Regions from separate parts of the Clostridium sp. CS1-1 genome, predicted to be linked through region 4. Evidence: riboswitches for the same ligand, from Rfam matches in the RefSeq annotation. Region 4 holds a riboswitch; each other region holds the start of a gene.
What was found. Region 4 has a riboswitch for S-adenosylmethionine ahead of AC0N0V_RS09630 (Na+/H+ antiporter NhaC family protein). Riboswitches for the same ligand answer to the same signal wherever they lie in the genome.
Positions count from the first base shown of each region.

Region 1 (3,127 bases), 1.1 Mb from region 4:
TCAGCATGTGGCGTTGGAGATGCCCCAACCTTTATAACCTTTTTAGTTTCCTTGCTAGTGTCATTTGTTTTAGCAGCCTCCTGTTTTTGTCCACATCCTGCTAGTCCTAAAACTAATAATGCTGATACTGCTATTGATAAAATTTTTCCTTTTTTCATGTTAAATACCTCCTAGTTTTTATTTATTAATAATTTTTAAATCATCCTTCATTGTCAATCCTCAAGTACCTATAACACTACTTGCTTAATTTCTTATACATAAAGTTTCCTGCACCTTGAAGTAACTGTACAAGAGCAATCAAGATTACAACAGTATAAACCATAATATCTGTTTTAAATCTATAGTATCCATATTTAATGGCTACATCTCCTAGTCCTCCACCGCCTATAGCACCTGCCATAGCTGAATATCCCACTACACTTATAACTGTTAAAGTAATTCCAAGTATTATAGATGGAATTGCTTCCTTAAGTATAACCTTAAATATTATTTGCCAGTTACTTGCACCGAAGGATCTTGCCGCTTCAATCACTCCGGGATCTACTTCTTTCATAGCAGACTCTATTATTCTTGCTGCAAAAGGCGCAGCGGCTATAGTTAAAGGCACAATAGCTGCAGTTGTTCCTATAGTTTTTCCAACTACAAGTTTAGTAAATGGGAATATGGCAATCATAAGTATTATAAAAGGGAAAGATCTTAAAATATTTATTATAAAGTCTAAAATTTTATAGATAGTTTTATTGGGTTTTAATCCTTTTTCATCAGTTATAACAAGTACTATTGCAGGCATAAATCCTATAATTACCGCAAGAATAGTAGCAACTAAAACCATATATAAAGTCTGTCCTAAAGCAGGAAATAAAACATCACTAATCATTTTGAACTACCTCCCAAGCTATAGATTTTGTACTTAAAAACTTACAAATGTTCTCTTCATTTTCATGGGTTGTATTTATAACAAGACTTCCCAATACATTGTCTCTAAATTTTTCAAGCTTTCCCCAAACTATAGAAAAATCTATATTAAGCTCTCTAGCCATAGAAGTTATAATAGACTTCTGACTCTGCTCTTTAGGAAAGAATAGTCTTATGTTGACACCATCGATAGGTAGTAGTTCCTCTTCTCCTAGCAGCTTTTCAAGGTGTTTATCTGGCTTTAAAAATAATTCTTCAGCATCTCCTAAACTTTTAATTTCTCCTTTATCCATAATTGCTACTTTAGAACATATCTGTTTCACAACTTCCATCTGATGAGTAACTATAACTACTGTTATATTTAGCTTTTCATTTATTTCTTTAATAAGATTTAATATAGATTTTGTTGTGTTTGGGTCTAGTGCAGAGGTTGCCTCGTCACATAGTAGAACTTCTGGTTGAAGTGCGAGCGCTCTTGCTATTGCTACCCTTTGTTTCTGACCTCCACTTAAATCTCTAGGCATACTATTCATTTTGTCCTTTAATCCTACAAGCTCAAGTAAATTTGTAACTCTATCTTTTATATCCTCTTTGCTATAATTCCATACTTCCAGTGGAAGAGCTACATTCTCAAATACATTTTTTCTATTTAAAAGGTTAAAGTTTTGAAATATCATTCCAAGGCCTTTTCTAAAATCTCTCATTCCTTTTTCACTTAAATTTTTTACCTCTTTATTCATAATCTTTATACTTCCGCTATCATAGCTCTCCAGCCCATTTAAACATCTTAAAAGGGTTGACTTTCCAGCACCGCTGTGGCCTACAATACCTACAATCTCACCTTTTTGTATATCTAGGGTTACATTACTTAAAACCTTTGTAGCAGAAAAACTTTTATTTACATTTTTTATTTGAATCATATATTTTCTCCTTTCTATTGATGTCCTAATATTTTAAAGCTCATAATTCATGTGTCTGCTATTATTCTATTAATTCTCCTATTATCGCTTATTTAACAATGTTCATTTGTAACTTATTAAAGTTATACCGTTGTAAAGTTTTAATCTAATAAACTGTAAGTTATGAAGTAAGCTGACATCAGATATGTTTTGTTCTAACTGATATTTAAAATTCCTTTTCTGCATATATATTTTCACAAAACGCAACTAGCAAAGCAGGATCTTTAGCTTAGTTAGAATCTTTTTTCTGATATTATTAACATTTAAAACAAAATAATTAAAGCTCGAGGAAAACCCCGAGCTTGTAAAGTCTCAACGATATCCTCTCATCTTCCAGCTTACGCTGTAGGAATTAGCACCATTGTATTATTAAATGAAATAATACTGGTTGCTGGGCTTCATAGGGCCAGTCCCTCCACCACTCTTGATAAGTTCAAGTGTTTTTATTCAATTTATTGATTTAAATTGTATCATCGTTTTGCTATACTGTCAACAACTTTTATATTTTACTCATAGATTTATACAAATTAGGCATTTTTCTTGTAAATTAGCAATATAACAAGAAATTCTTACGTTTAGTTCTTTCAATCTTTAAATTATATTCTAAACTCTATGACATCATTACAATTTTATCTATTTTCTTTCAAAGATAATTCAGTTACCGCATTTAATAAATCACTGTAAGACATATTTACGGCCTTTGCCCCTTTAGGAAATAGACTATTTTTAGTCATACCTGGTAAAGTATTAAGCTCAAGTAAATAAGGAACTCCATTCTTTATTATCATATCTACTCTTACATATACACTGCACTTTAATACCTTCCAGCATTTTAATGCCATTTCTTCAATTTGCTTTTGCAAACCTTCTTCAAATTGCACTACTATCTCATCGGCTCCACCATCAGCATATTTTGCTGTGTAATCAAAGAAATCAGAATTAGTTTTAGGTTTAATAGCAATTATAGCTATCATTTTTCCATCTAACATGCAGCAAGTTATTTCGTCTCCTTTTATATACTTTTCAATCATAACTTCCTTGTCATAATCTAACGCTAGTCTTACTGCATTTTCTACATCTTCTCTTTTCTTAATTAAATTTGTAGCTACACTAGAGCCTCCACTATTAGGCTTTATAAAGACAGGATAACCCATTTTGTCTATAAAATCATAATCTATTTCATCCACACTGCTTACACATAGCCAATCTGCAGTATTTACGCCCTCATATCTTAAAATCTTTTTAGTTATATC
Region 1 is NZ_CM148680.1:943,883-947,009, reverse strand. It holds gene AC0N0V_RS04205 (MetQ/NlpA family ABC transporter substrate-binding protein) at 1-158, opposite strand, end outside; gene AC0N0V_RS04200 (methionine ABC transporter permease) at 236-877, opposite strand; gene AC0N0V_RS04195 (methionine ABC transporter ATP-binding protein) at 870-1,835, opposite strand; SAM riboswitch class I at 2,198-2,308, opposite strand; gene AC0N0V_RS04190 (D-alanine--D-alanine ligase) at 2,504-3,127, opposite strand, start outside.
Region 1: another riboswitch for S-adenosylmethionine. It lies ahead of AC0N0V_RS04195 (methionine ABC transporter ATP-binding protein); the one in region 4 lies ahead of AC0N0V_RS09630 (Na+/H+ antiporter NhaC family protein).

Region 2 (3,127 bases), 1.1 Mb from region 4:
ATAGTTGAGGATGGCTTTAATGAAGAGTTAAGATATTCTGGTACTCATGTTTCTCCTATAGCAGCTCTTAGTGGAAATGGAAATAGTGTAATATACATAGGTAGTTTTTCTAAGATATTATTTCCAGGTATAAGAGTTGGATGGATTTTAGCGGATAAAAAGCTTATAGGATATTTAGAAAGCATAAAAAGAAGTAGAAATATACATACTTCATCTTTGGATCAGGCAATCTTCTTCGATTATCTTCAAAGTGGAAGTTTTGAAAAGTATATTAAAAAAGCAAGAAAAGTCTATAGAGAAAAGTATGAATTTGCTTTAGAATGTGCTAAGAAATATATTCCTTGCAAAGAGATAATGGGTGAAGGGGGACTCCATATATTTATAAAATTAAAGGGAGTAAGTTCAAGAGAACTTTTAGACAAATGCTGTGAAGAGGGAGTTATCTTTACTCCAGGAGATATTTTTTATACAAATGGTGAAGGATCTGATACTTTAAGGCTTGGATTTTCAAGAGTGAGTATAGAGGAGATAGAAAGAGGGTTTGAAATAATAGGAAGTGCTATAGAGAAATTTCGTTAAAATCAATATCTGTAACTTAATTCAGGTGTTATTAAATTAATAGTTTAATACTATTACTATAGAGGCGAGGATTTTCGATAATAAAAATGGTTGACAAATCTGGAATTCAAGTGTAGTATGATATGAAAAATGAATAATTATGCACAATATGTTATATTCGTATTCTTATCCAGAGTGGTGGAGGGACTGGCCCTATGAAACCCGACAACCGGCATTTTTATTTAAATGTATCGGTGTCAATTCCTACAGGATATTATATCCTGGTAGATAAGAAAGATAGTTTATTTTAAGATTAGATATAATTCTAACTTAAAACAAAAGGCTGTTTTTCTTATGTTGAAGAAAAATAGCCTTTTATTTTATGTTTTTTCAAGTCTTGGTATTTCCAGCAAAATAAAACTTAGTTAATACAGATGAAAGTAGAAAGTTATAACGTATGAGTGTTATTGCAATTATAATTTATTGAAAATTCAGTTTCAAGGATAACCTAATAAGTTTTGCAGTTTGATAATATGTATTTAAGCAACCATTTTACTTTATCACTGTATAACTAAGAATTAGTAAAACAAGTAATTATTTAAAGAAAGGTGAATAAAGATGATCAAAATAACAGAAGAAATTTTAAAAAGTATTGAGGAATTTAAAGTAAATGCTGAATTATGTGATAGGGATGAACTAGACGTTGCTGAATACAGAAAACGTATTGTTGCGATGGGTGTTTATAAACAAAGAGTTAAAGGCACGTATATGGTAAGGTTAAGAGCTACAGGTGGAGTTATAGAGCTAAATCAGCTCCATGCTATAAGTGAAGCGTCCAAAAAACATGGACATAAAAAAATACATTTCACCACTAGACAGGATATTCAGTTTCAAGCATTACCAATGAGCAGTATATATAACATCATGAAAGATGTTATAAAGGTTGATATAACTACAAAAGGAGCTTGTGGAGACACAGTGAGAAACGTGGGATGTTCACCGCTTTCTGGAGTAGCAATAGATGAAGTTTTTGATGTAACTCCTTATGTAAAAGCGGTTATAAATCACCTAATGAAAAACCCTGCTGCTCTTCAGCTTCCAAGAAAATATAAGATAGCTTTCTCAAATACTCCGGAGGATACTGGAAATGCTACTATGGCTGATTTAGGTTTTATAGCTAAGATAAATAATGGTGTAGAAGGCTTTGAAGTTTATGGAGGAGGAGGTTTCGGTGGAAGACCTAGAATGTCCTTAAAACTTGCAGATTTCATAGAGGATAAAGATATTTTATATTATGCACAGGCTATGAAAGAAGTCTTTGAGCAAGAAGGAGACAGAACAAATAGACATCAAGCTAGAATTAGATATATTGTGCATAGATTAGGAGAAGAAAAATTCCTTGAGTTATTTAACTCACAGGTTGCAAAGGTTAAAGCAGAGGTAAACTTAGATTTCAGAGTAGATGAAGAAGATATACGAATTGAGCAAGATCCTATACAAACAGCGGAAGAAGTAAATCAAACTCTTGAAGTTAACAAGCAATATAAAAATATGTTATTTGCACAAAAGCAATTAGGATATTATTCAGTTTATATTCATCATAAAGGTTTAGGAGGGGGACGGGGTGACTCTAAGAATTGAGGGTGTAAGTAAAAGATACAAGGGAGCTAATAAGGAATTTGAAATACTTAGAAATATAGATTTAATAATAGGTTCAGTGTTTGCTGTATCTATGTCAATAGAAAGTGGCATTAAAAATTTAAATCCTAATTATATAAGAGTAGCCGAGATGACGGGAGCTAAAGGCTATACATTATATAAAGAGGTAATTTTTCCAGCAGCTATTCCAGTTATTGTAGGTGGAGTAAAACAAGGATGGGCTTTTGCTTGGAGAGGGCTAATTGCCGGGGAAATGATAGCTTCTTCTATGAATGGATTAGGAAAAGCTTAAAGTGTAACTTATCCGCCGGGATATACTAGTAATTCTTCTGCACTATAAATACTTTTAATTCGTCTAAAGCTCAGATAGAAGAAAAAGCTAAGACTCATAAAAAAGTATTTAAATATACTTCATAATTACTAATATATCCCTCTATGTAAAGTTACTCTTCAAATCAGAATTCTATAGTTTTAAAGTACATAGATATAGCGGGAGGAATAAATAATGAGTGAATTATCACATCTTGATAAATTGGAAGCAGAAGCTATATAACACTAAAGTTCACAAAGGAGAGAGTGTGAGCAGAGGATTACAATTGATGTAGCATATCATTATCTTACAACAGATAGACGAGGCTTTATCGTAGCTGATACACCAGGCCGTGAAGAATATACTAGAAATATGGCAGTTGGTGCATCCTTTGCAAATCTTGCTATCATACTAGTAGATGCAAAGCAAGGAGTACTTGTTCAAACAAGAATACACGCAAGAATCTGTTCTTTAATAGGTATAAAACATCTTATATTTGCTGTTAATAAGATGGATTTAATCGGATATGATCAGGAAAGATTCCTGAAGATTGAAGAACAAATTAGAGAATTAGAAAATGAACTTTCTTTCTTATACAGT
Region 2 is NZ_CM148680.1:953,946-957,072, forward strand. It holds gene pdxR (MocR-like pyridoxine biosynthesis transcription factor PdxR) at 1-579, shown strand, start outside; SAM riboswitch class I at 742-853, shown strand; gene AC0N0V_RS04245 (hypothetical protein) at 1,177-2,199, shown strand; gene AC0N0V_RS04250 (ABC transporter permease) at 2,183-2,509, shown strand; partial or broken gene AC0N0V_RS04255 (GTP-binding protein) at 2,792-3,115, shown strand; gene AC0N0V_RS04260 (hypothetical protein) at 3,105-3,127, shown strand, end outside.
Region 2: another riboswitch for S-adenosylmethionine. It lies ahead of AC0N0V_RS04245 (hypothetical protein); the one in region 4 lies ahead of AC0N0V_RS09630 (Na+/H+ antiporter NhaC family protein).

Region 3 (3,127 bases), 1.9 Mb from region 4:
CCTTAAACTGCTGACCAAATTGCGGATGTAATACCCATTCACCACCCAATTTTAGATTTTGACCTTCAGTTATGTATGGTATACAACCAACTATTGTTATAGTTTCTTTTCCACTTTTAACCCTAGACACTACGTAACCATTTTCCTCATTTTGAAATACTATATCTTCCACAACACCCTGTATTTCTTGCATAAGCTCGCTCCTATTTCTTTTTTGTGTTTCACTTTCACTTTATTTTAATTATAACATATTTTTTATAGTTAGTAGTTGAGAGTTAGAATTTAAAATTTCAACTCTTCACTCTTAATTCTTAACTAGTAAAAAAACTCTTATGCACAAGCATAAGAGTTTTTTTACTATAAATATTTCTTTATTTCTTCAACTTTACTTAAACCTTCCCATGGAACATTTACATCAGTTCTTCCAAAATGTCCATAAGCTGCAACTTGTTTGTATATCGGTGTTCTTAAATTTAATTCATTTATTATAGCAGCAGGTCTTAAATCAAACACCTTATTTACTATTTCTATGATCTTACCATCATCTATTTTACCTGTTCCAAAAGTATCAACAGTAATAGATACAGGTTTAGCTACTCCTATAGCATAAGCAACTTGTATTTCTAGCTTATCTGCAACTCCAGCAGCAACAAGGTTTTTAGCAACCCATCTTGCAGCATATGCAGCAGATCTATCAACCTTAGTTGGATCTTTTCCCGAGAATGCTCCACCGCCATGTCTACCATATCCACCATAAGTATCAACAATTATTTTTCTTCCAGTTAATCCTGCATCTCCTTGTGGGCCTCCAACAACGAATCTTCCTGTTGGATTTATAAAATACTTAGTATTATCATCTAAAAGATTTGCTGGTATAACAGGCTTTATTACATGCTCTAACATGTCTTTTTCTATTTGTTCACGAGTTGTCTCTGGATCGTGTTGAGTTGATATAACTATTGCATCAACTCTAACTGGTTTATCATTTTCATACTCCACAGTAACTTGTGTTTTTCCATCTGGTCTTAAGTATGTTAAAGTTTCACTTTTTCTTACTTCAGATAATCTTCTTGAAAGCTTATGAGCTAGACTTATTGGCATAGGCATATATTCAGGTGTTTCATTTGTAGCAAAACCAAACATCATTCCCTGATCTCCTGCACCTACAGCTTCCATTTTATCCATTTGTCCCATTTTAGACTCTAGAGCTTCATCAACTCCCATAGCTATATCTGATGACTGTTCATCTATTGAAGTAAGAACCGCGCATGTATCACAGTCAAATCCAAATTTAGCTCTAGTGTATCCTATTTCTTCTATAGTCTTTCTAACTAATCTTGGGATATCAACATAACAGTTAGTTGATATTTCTCCCATAACCATAACCATACCTGTAGTAACTGCTGTTTCGCAAGCTACTCTTCCATTTGGGTCTTTTTCTAATATAGCATCAAGAATAGAATCTGAAATCTGATCACAAATTTTATCTGGATGTCCTTCTGTAACTGATTCTGAAGTAAATAATCTTCTCATCACTTTGCCTCCTTTAAAACTTTTAAAATTAAAAATAAAAACCCCTTCTATAAGAAGAGGTTAAATAGCTTAACAACTCTCTTATCTTGCAGATCATTACTGCAGGAATTGGCACCTTAGCTTTAAAGCTGGTTGCCGGGTTTCATCGGGCCCTTTCCCTCCACCTCTCTTGATAAGAGTTATATTCAATTTTATATTATGTACTATGTATTTTTTAAAGTAAAATGCATTATGTCTAAAAAAAATAAAACACTTAAAAAGTGCTTTACTTATGGTGGAGGAGGACGGATTCGAACCATCGAAATCAATGATAACAGATTTACAGTCTGCCCCCTTTGGCCACTCGGGAACTCCTCCATATTTACTTGGTGCTGGCAGCAAGAATCGAACTCGCGACCTACTGATTACAAGTCAGTTGCTCTACCTGCTGAGCTATGCCAGCTTATTAATATTAACTTTTGGTGGGCACAACAGGGATCGAACCTGTGACCCCCTGCTTGTAAGGCAGGTGCTCTCCCGGCTGAGCTATGCGCCCTTATTATGGTGGAGGAAGATGGATTCGAACCATCGAAATCAATGATAACAGATTTACAGTCTGCCCCCTTTGGCCACTCGGGAATTCCTCCATATTTGCTTGGTGCTGGCAGCAAGAATCGAACTCGCGACCTACTGATTACAAGTCAGTTGCTCTACCTGCTGAGCTATGCCAGCTTATCTTGTTCTGTCGGTTTGTTTCTCAACCGATCTGACATGGATTAGTATACAATGTTATAAGAATATTTTCAACCCCATATAAGCTCATTTAACCAATATTTAGCTGTAATTTCTTTAAATTACTATGTATTTCTAATTTTTTCTCACTAATTCATTTTTATTTTTATCTTAAATTATAATAACTTGTCGACACAGAACATTTTACATAAACAGAGTTCTTGGCATCAGATGGAGTTTTAACTCCACCTGATGCTTAGAAATCGTTATCCAGGGACGTAGCCGCTCGCAACGTACCCTTGTAGAAAAGCAGATATCCCAAATCTCTGATTTGGTGATAGTCGCTTTCACAGAGTGCGAGGGAGTAAAGAGCGGGTAGTCATCGGATAAATACAATTTAATAATTACTAGATGATTATTTTTTCTAAATCTCTCTAATATCTTTTTAAATTAATGTCCTCGGCTTATGGCCTTGCTGCATAAGGGTTATAGAAAGATAAATAAAAAATAAACTGTGACAATCTATAGGCACAAGTACCTTTTTTGTCCCAGTTTTACTATTGCTCTATCGTTTCATTGATTGCAAGCTTACTTTCAATATATCTAATTTTATCATATTCTTTATCTGATAGTCTTTCTTTAAGTAATTTCATAACATCTCTTATATCGCTATTATCTGCTTTTATAAGATATTCTTTTACTTTCTGATAATCAACTACTGATAGCTTACTTGATACAGACATCAACTTAGATTTATCCGAATCTGTTAAACTGTGAATATTTCCATTCTCTGAATAATTGAATACAGCTATTTCTTCTTTTTTCTTATTTTTAATATCTTGCTTTACTGTAACGGAATTCTTATCATTTTTCTTCTTAATTT
Region 3 is NZ_CM148680.1:152,407-155,533, reverse strand. It holds gene recD2 (SF1B family DNA helicase RecD2) at 1-193, opposite strand, end outside; gene metK (methionine adenosyltransferase) at 358-1,533, opposite strand; SAM riboswitch class I at 1,612-1,712, opposite strand; tRNA gene AC0N0V_RS00765 (tRNA-Tyr) at 1,806-1,890, opposite strand; tRNA gene AC0N0V_RS00760 (tRNA-Thr) at 1,900-1,975, opposite strand; tRNA gene AC0N0V_RS00755 (tRNA-Val) at 1,993-2,068, opposite strand; tRNA gene AC0N0V_RS00750 (tRNA-Tyr) at 2,075-2,159, opposite strand; tRNA gene AC0N0V_RS00745 (tRNA-Thr) at 2,169-2,244, opposite strand; gene AC0N0V_RS00740 (hypothetical protein) at 2,802-3,127, opposite strand, start outside.
Region 3: another riboswitch for S-adenosylmethionine. It lies ahead of metK (methionine adenosyltransferase); the one in region 4 lies ahead of AC0N0V_RS09630 (Na+/H+ antiporter NhaC family protein).

Region 4 (3,127 bases):
ATTGGTAACAAAGGAAAATGTTGAAACAGTTAAGACAAAAGAATAAAATTTAAGACAAAAGAATAAAATTTAAGGTCACAGTTACAATTAAACTGTGGCCTTAAGAATTGGTTATGAATTTGAAGGGAGATAAACAAAATGGAAATACAAAGATATATAGATCATACAATACTTAAACCAGAAGCAACAGAACAGCAGGTGATAAGGCTATGTGAAGAGGCTAGAAAATATAATTTTGCATCTGTTTGTGTGAATCCTTATTATACATCTTTAGTAAGAAAAGAACTTGAAGGAACAGATGTAAAAACTTGTGTCGTAATTGGGTTTCCTTTAGGAGCTAATACTAAAGAGGTTAAGGCCTTTGAGACAGAAAATGCCATTCAAAATGGAGCTCAAGAGGTTGATATGGTAATAAATGTTGGTGCCTTGAAGGATAAAATGTATGATGTTGTCGAAGAGGATATAAGATATGTTGTGGAACAAGCGAAAGGAAAGGCATTAGTCAAGGTTATTATTGAGACTTGTTTATTAACTGAAGAAGAAAAGGTAAAAGCTTGTGAACTGTCAGTTAAGGCTGGTGCAGATTTTGTAAAGACTTCCACAGGATTTAGCTCTGGTGGAGCAAAAGTAGAGGACGTGGTCTTAATGAGAAAAACTGTAGGAGCTGATGTTGGAGTAAAAGCTTCTGGGGGAATTAGAGATTTTGAGGCTACAAGAGCCATGATAGAAGCTGGTGCTAATAGAATTGGGGCAAGTGCAGGAATAAAAATTGTTGAGGAGTCTTCAAAGTAATAGGATATTACTGAGAATATAGTACTGGGTTACGTTAGTATGCCGATTATTACTATATTCTTTTTATTTGTATTGGTTAGTTATTATTCAAAAAGGACAATTGTGAAATATGAAATATTTGAATTGATATCTTTCAAATAGTGGTTGACTTTATTCTGTTAAATTGATATAATACAACAGTAAAATTAAATAGTAACTTCTTATCAAGAGTGGTGGAGGGACTGGCCCTATGATACCCGGCAACCCAAAAGTACGATGTGCTTTTAAAGGTGCTAAATCCAGCAGGTTTTACCTGGCAGATGAGGAAAGGTGTATTAACTTCTTGATTTATCTGCAAGAAGTTTTTTTATTGTCTAAAATTATGATACAAAGAACTAAAGATTACACCATTTATGAGTTTTAACATCAAAATTTAAATTGAAGGTTGTCTTAAAACAGTATAAATCAATAGCAATTTAAATAAGTTAGAACTTAACATCAATTGAAAAAGAGGAGGAGTTTATAATGAGTCAAAACAAAACAGGAAACCCATGGGCATTATTGCCATTTTTAATTTTTGTGGCTGTGTACATAATTACTGGAATTGTAACTAATGATTTTTATGCTTTGCCAGTTACGGTACCATTCTTAATAGCAGCTTTAGTAGCATTAGCCATGAATAGGAAGGAAAGTTTTAATAATAAATTAGAAAGATTTTGCTTGGGAGCTGCGGACACAAATATTATTTTAATGTGCATAATATTTATATTAGCTGGTTCCTTTGCTCAGGTAGCAAAGGATATGGGGGCTGTTGATTCTACTGTTAACCTTGGGTTAAGCATTTTGCCGAGTAATATTTTGATTGCAGGTGTGTTTATTATCGGATGTTTCATTTCAACTTCAATAGGGACTTCAATGGGAACAATTGCGGCTATAGCGCCTATGGCGGTAGGACTAGCTACTAAAACCGGTGTTCCAGTAGAACTTGCGTTAGCAGCGGTAGTAGGTGGAGCGATGTTTGGAGATAATCTTTCGATGATTTCAGATACAACAATAGCTGCTACTAAAACTCAAGGTTGTGAATTGAAAGATAAGTTTAAAGTTAATTTCAAAATTGTTCTTCCAGCAGCTGTAATAACCGCAATTATCCTTGCTGTCATTACAAGTGGAAAGGAAATTGCTTTAGTTGGTAATTATAGCTATTCGTTAATTAAAGTACTTCCTTATGTATTTGTCTTAATAGGTGCTTTAATTGGAGGGAATGTAATTCTGGTACTGATATTTGGTACTTTGTTTTCAGGGGTAGTGGGAATGGCAACAGGTGCCTTTAATTTAATAGGCTTTGCTCAATCGGCTGGAAAAGGAATTACAGGTATGTCTGATTTAGTTATCATGTCACTTTTGATAAGCGGAATGGTAGAGTTAGTTAAATATAACGGCGGAATTGATTTTATTATTAATTTTATAACAAAACGAATTAAGAGCAAAAAAGGTGCTGAATTTGGAATTGCTGCGCTTATAAGTGTAGTAGATGCATGTACAGCCAATAACACTGTAGCAATAGTTATGGTTGGTCCATTAGCAAAGGATATTGCAGATAAATTTGGAGTAGATCCAAGAAAGTCGGCTAGTCTATTAGATACTTTCTCCTGTTTTATTCAGGGAATTATACCTTACGGAGCTCAGATACTTGTAGCTGCTGGTGTAGCTAAAATATCTCCTATTTTAGTGATGAAGTATTTGTTCTATCCTTATTTAATGGGAGCTTGCGCTTTAATAGCAATTCTAACTGGATTACCTAAATTGAGACCGATAAATGTTAAGAATAATGAAGATAATAAAAAAACTGCTTAATGCTTGTAGTGTGAGTAAAGTGAAATAAAACTAGACTATAATGTCAGATAAGTTTTGAAGTATGAGCCAAGTAAACTCATACCTCAAAAGCTTATTAGCTTTTAATTTACGGATTTTTTAAGTCATAAAGATAAGAATATATGTTATGGTCAAATATAATCTATATTATATAATTTTTAAGTTAAGTTTAAGTATGAGTTTAAATGTTTGGTGCATTCATATATAAAAAATTATATTATATTTATGATTTAAATTGGCCTTAAGAACAGGAGATTTTATGATCAATGTAGAATAAATAAAGTAGGTCAAAAATTTGCACTTGTCATAAAGTGGAACTTGAGCCAAGTGGTAATATTAAGTCAGGTAATCATCGGATAAGATTTAAGTAGTTTTCAGGTAAATGGTAATCCACATCTGAAGAAAAAATCATTTCATATTTACAGCCATGAAATGATTTTATAACTCATAAAAAAGGTTTAGTTTTTATTGACTAAACCTTTTT
Region 4 is NZ_CM148680.1:2,057,322-2,060,448, forward strand. It holds gene AC0N0V_RS09620 (substrate-binding domain-containing protein) at 1-46, shown strand, start outside; gene deoC (deoxyribose-phosphate aldolase) at 139-792, shown strand; SAM riboswitch class I at 990-1,098, shown strand; gene AC0N0V_RS09630 (Na+/H+ antiporter NhaC family protein) at 1,297-2,625, shown strand.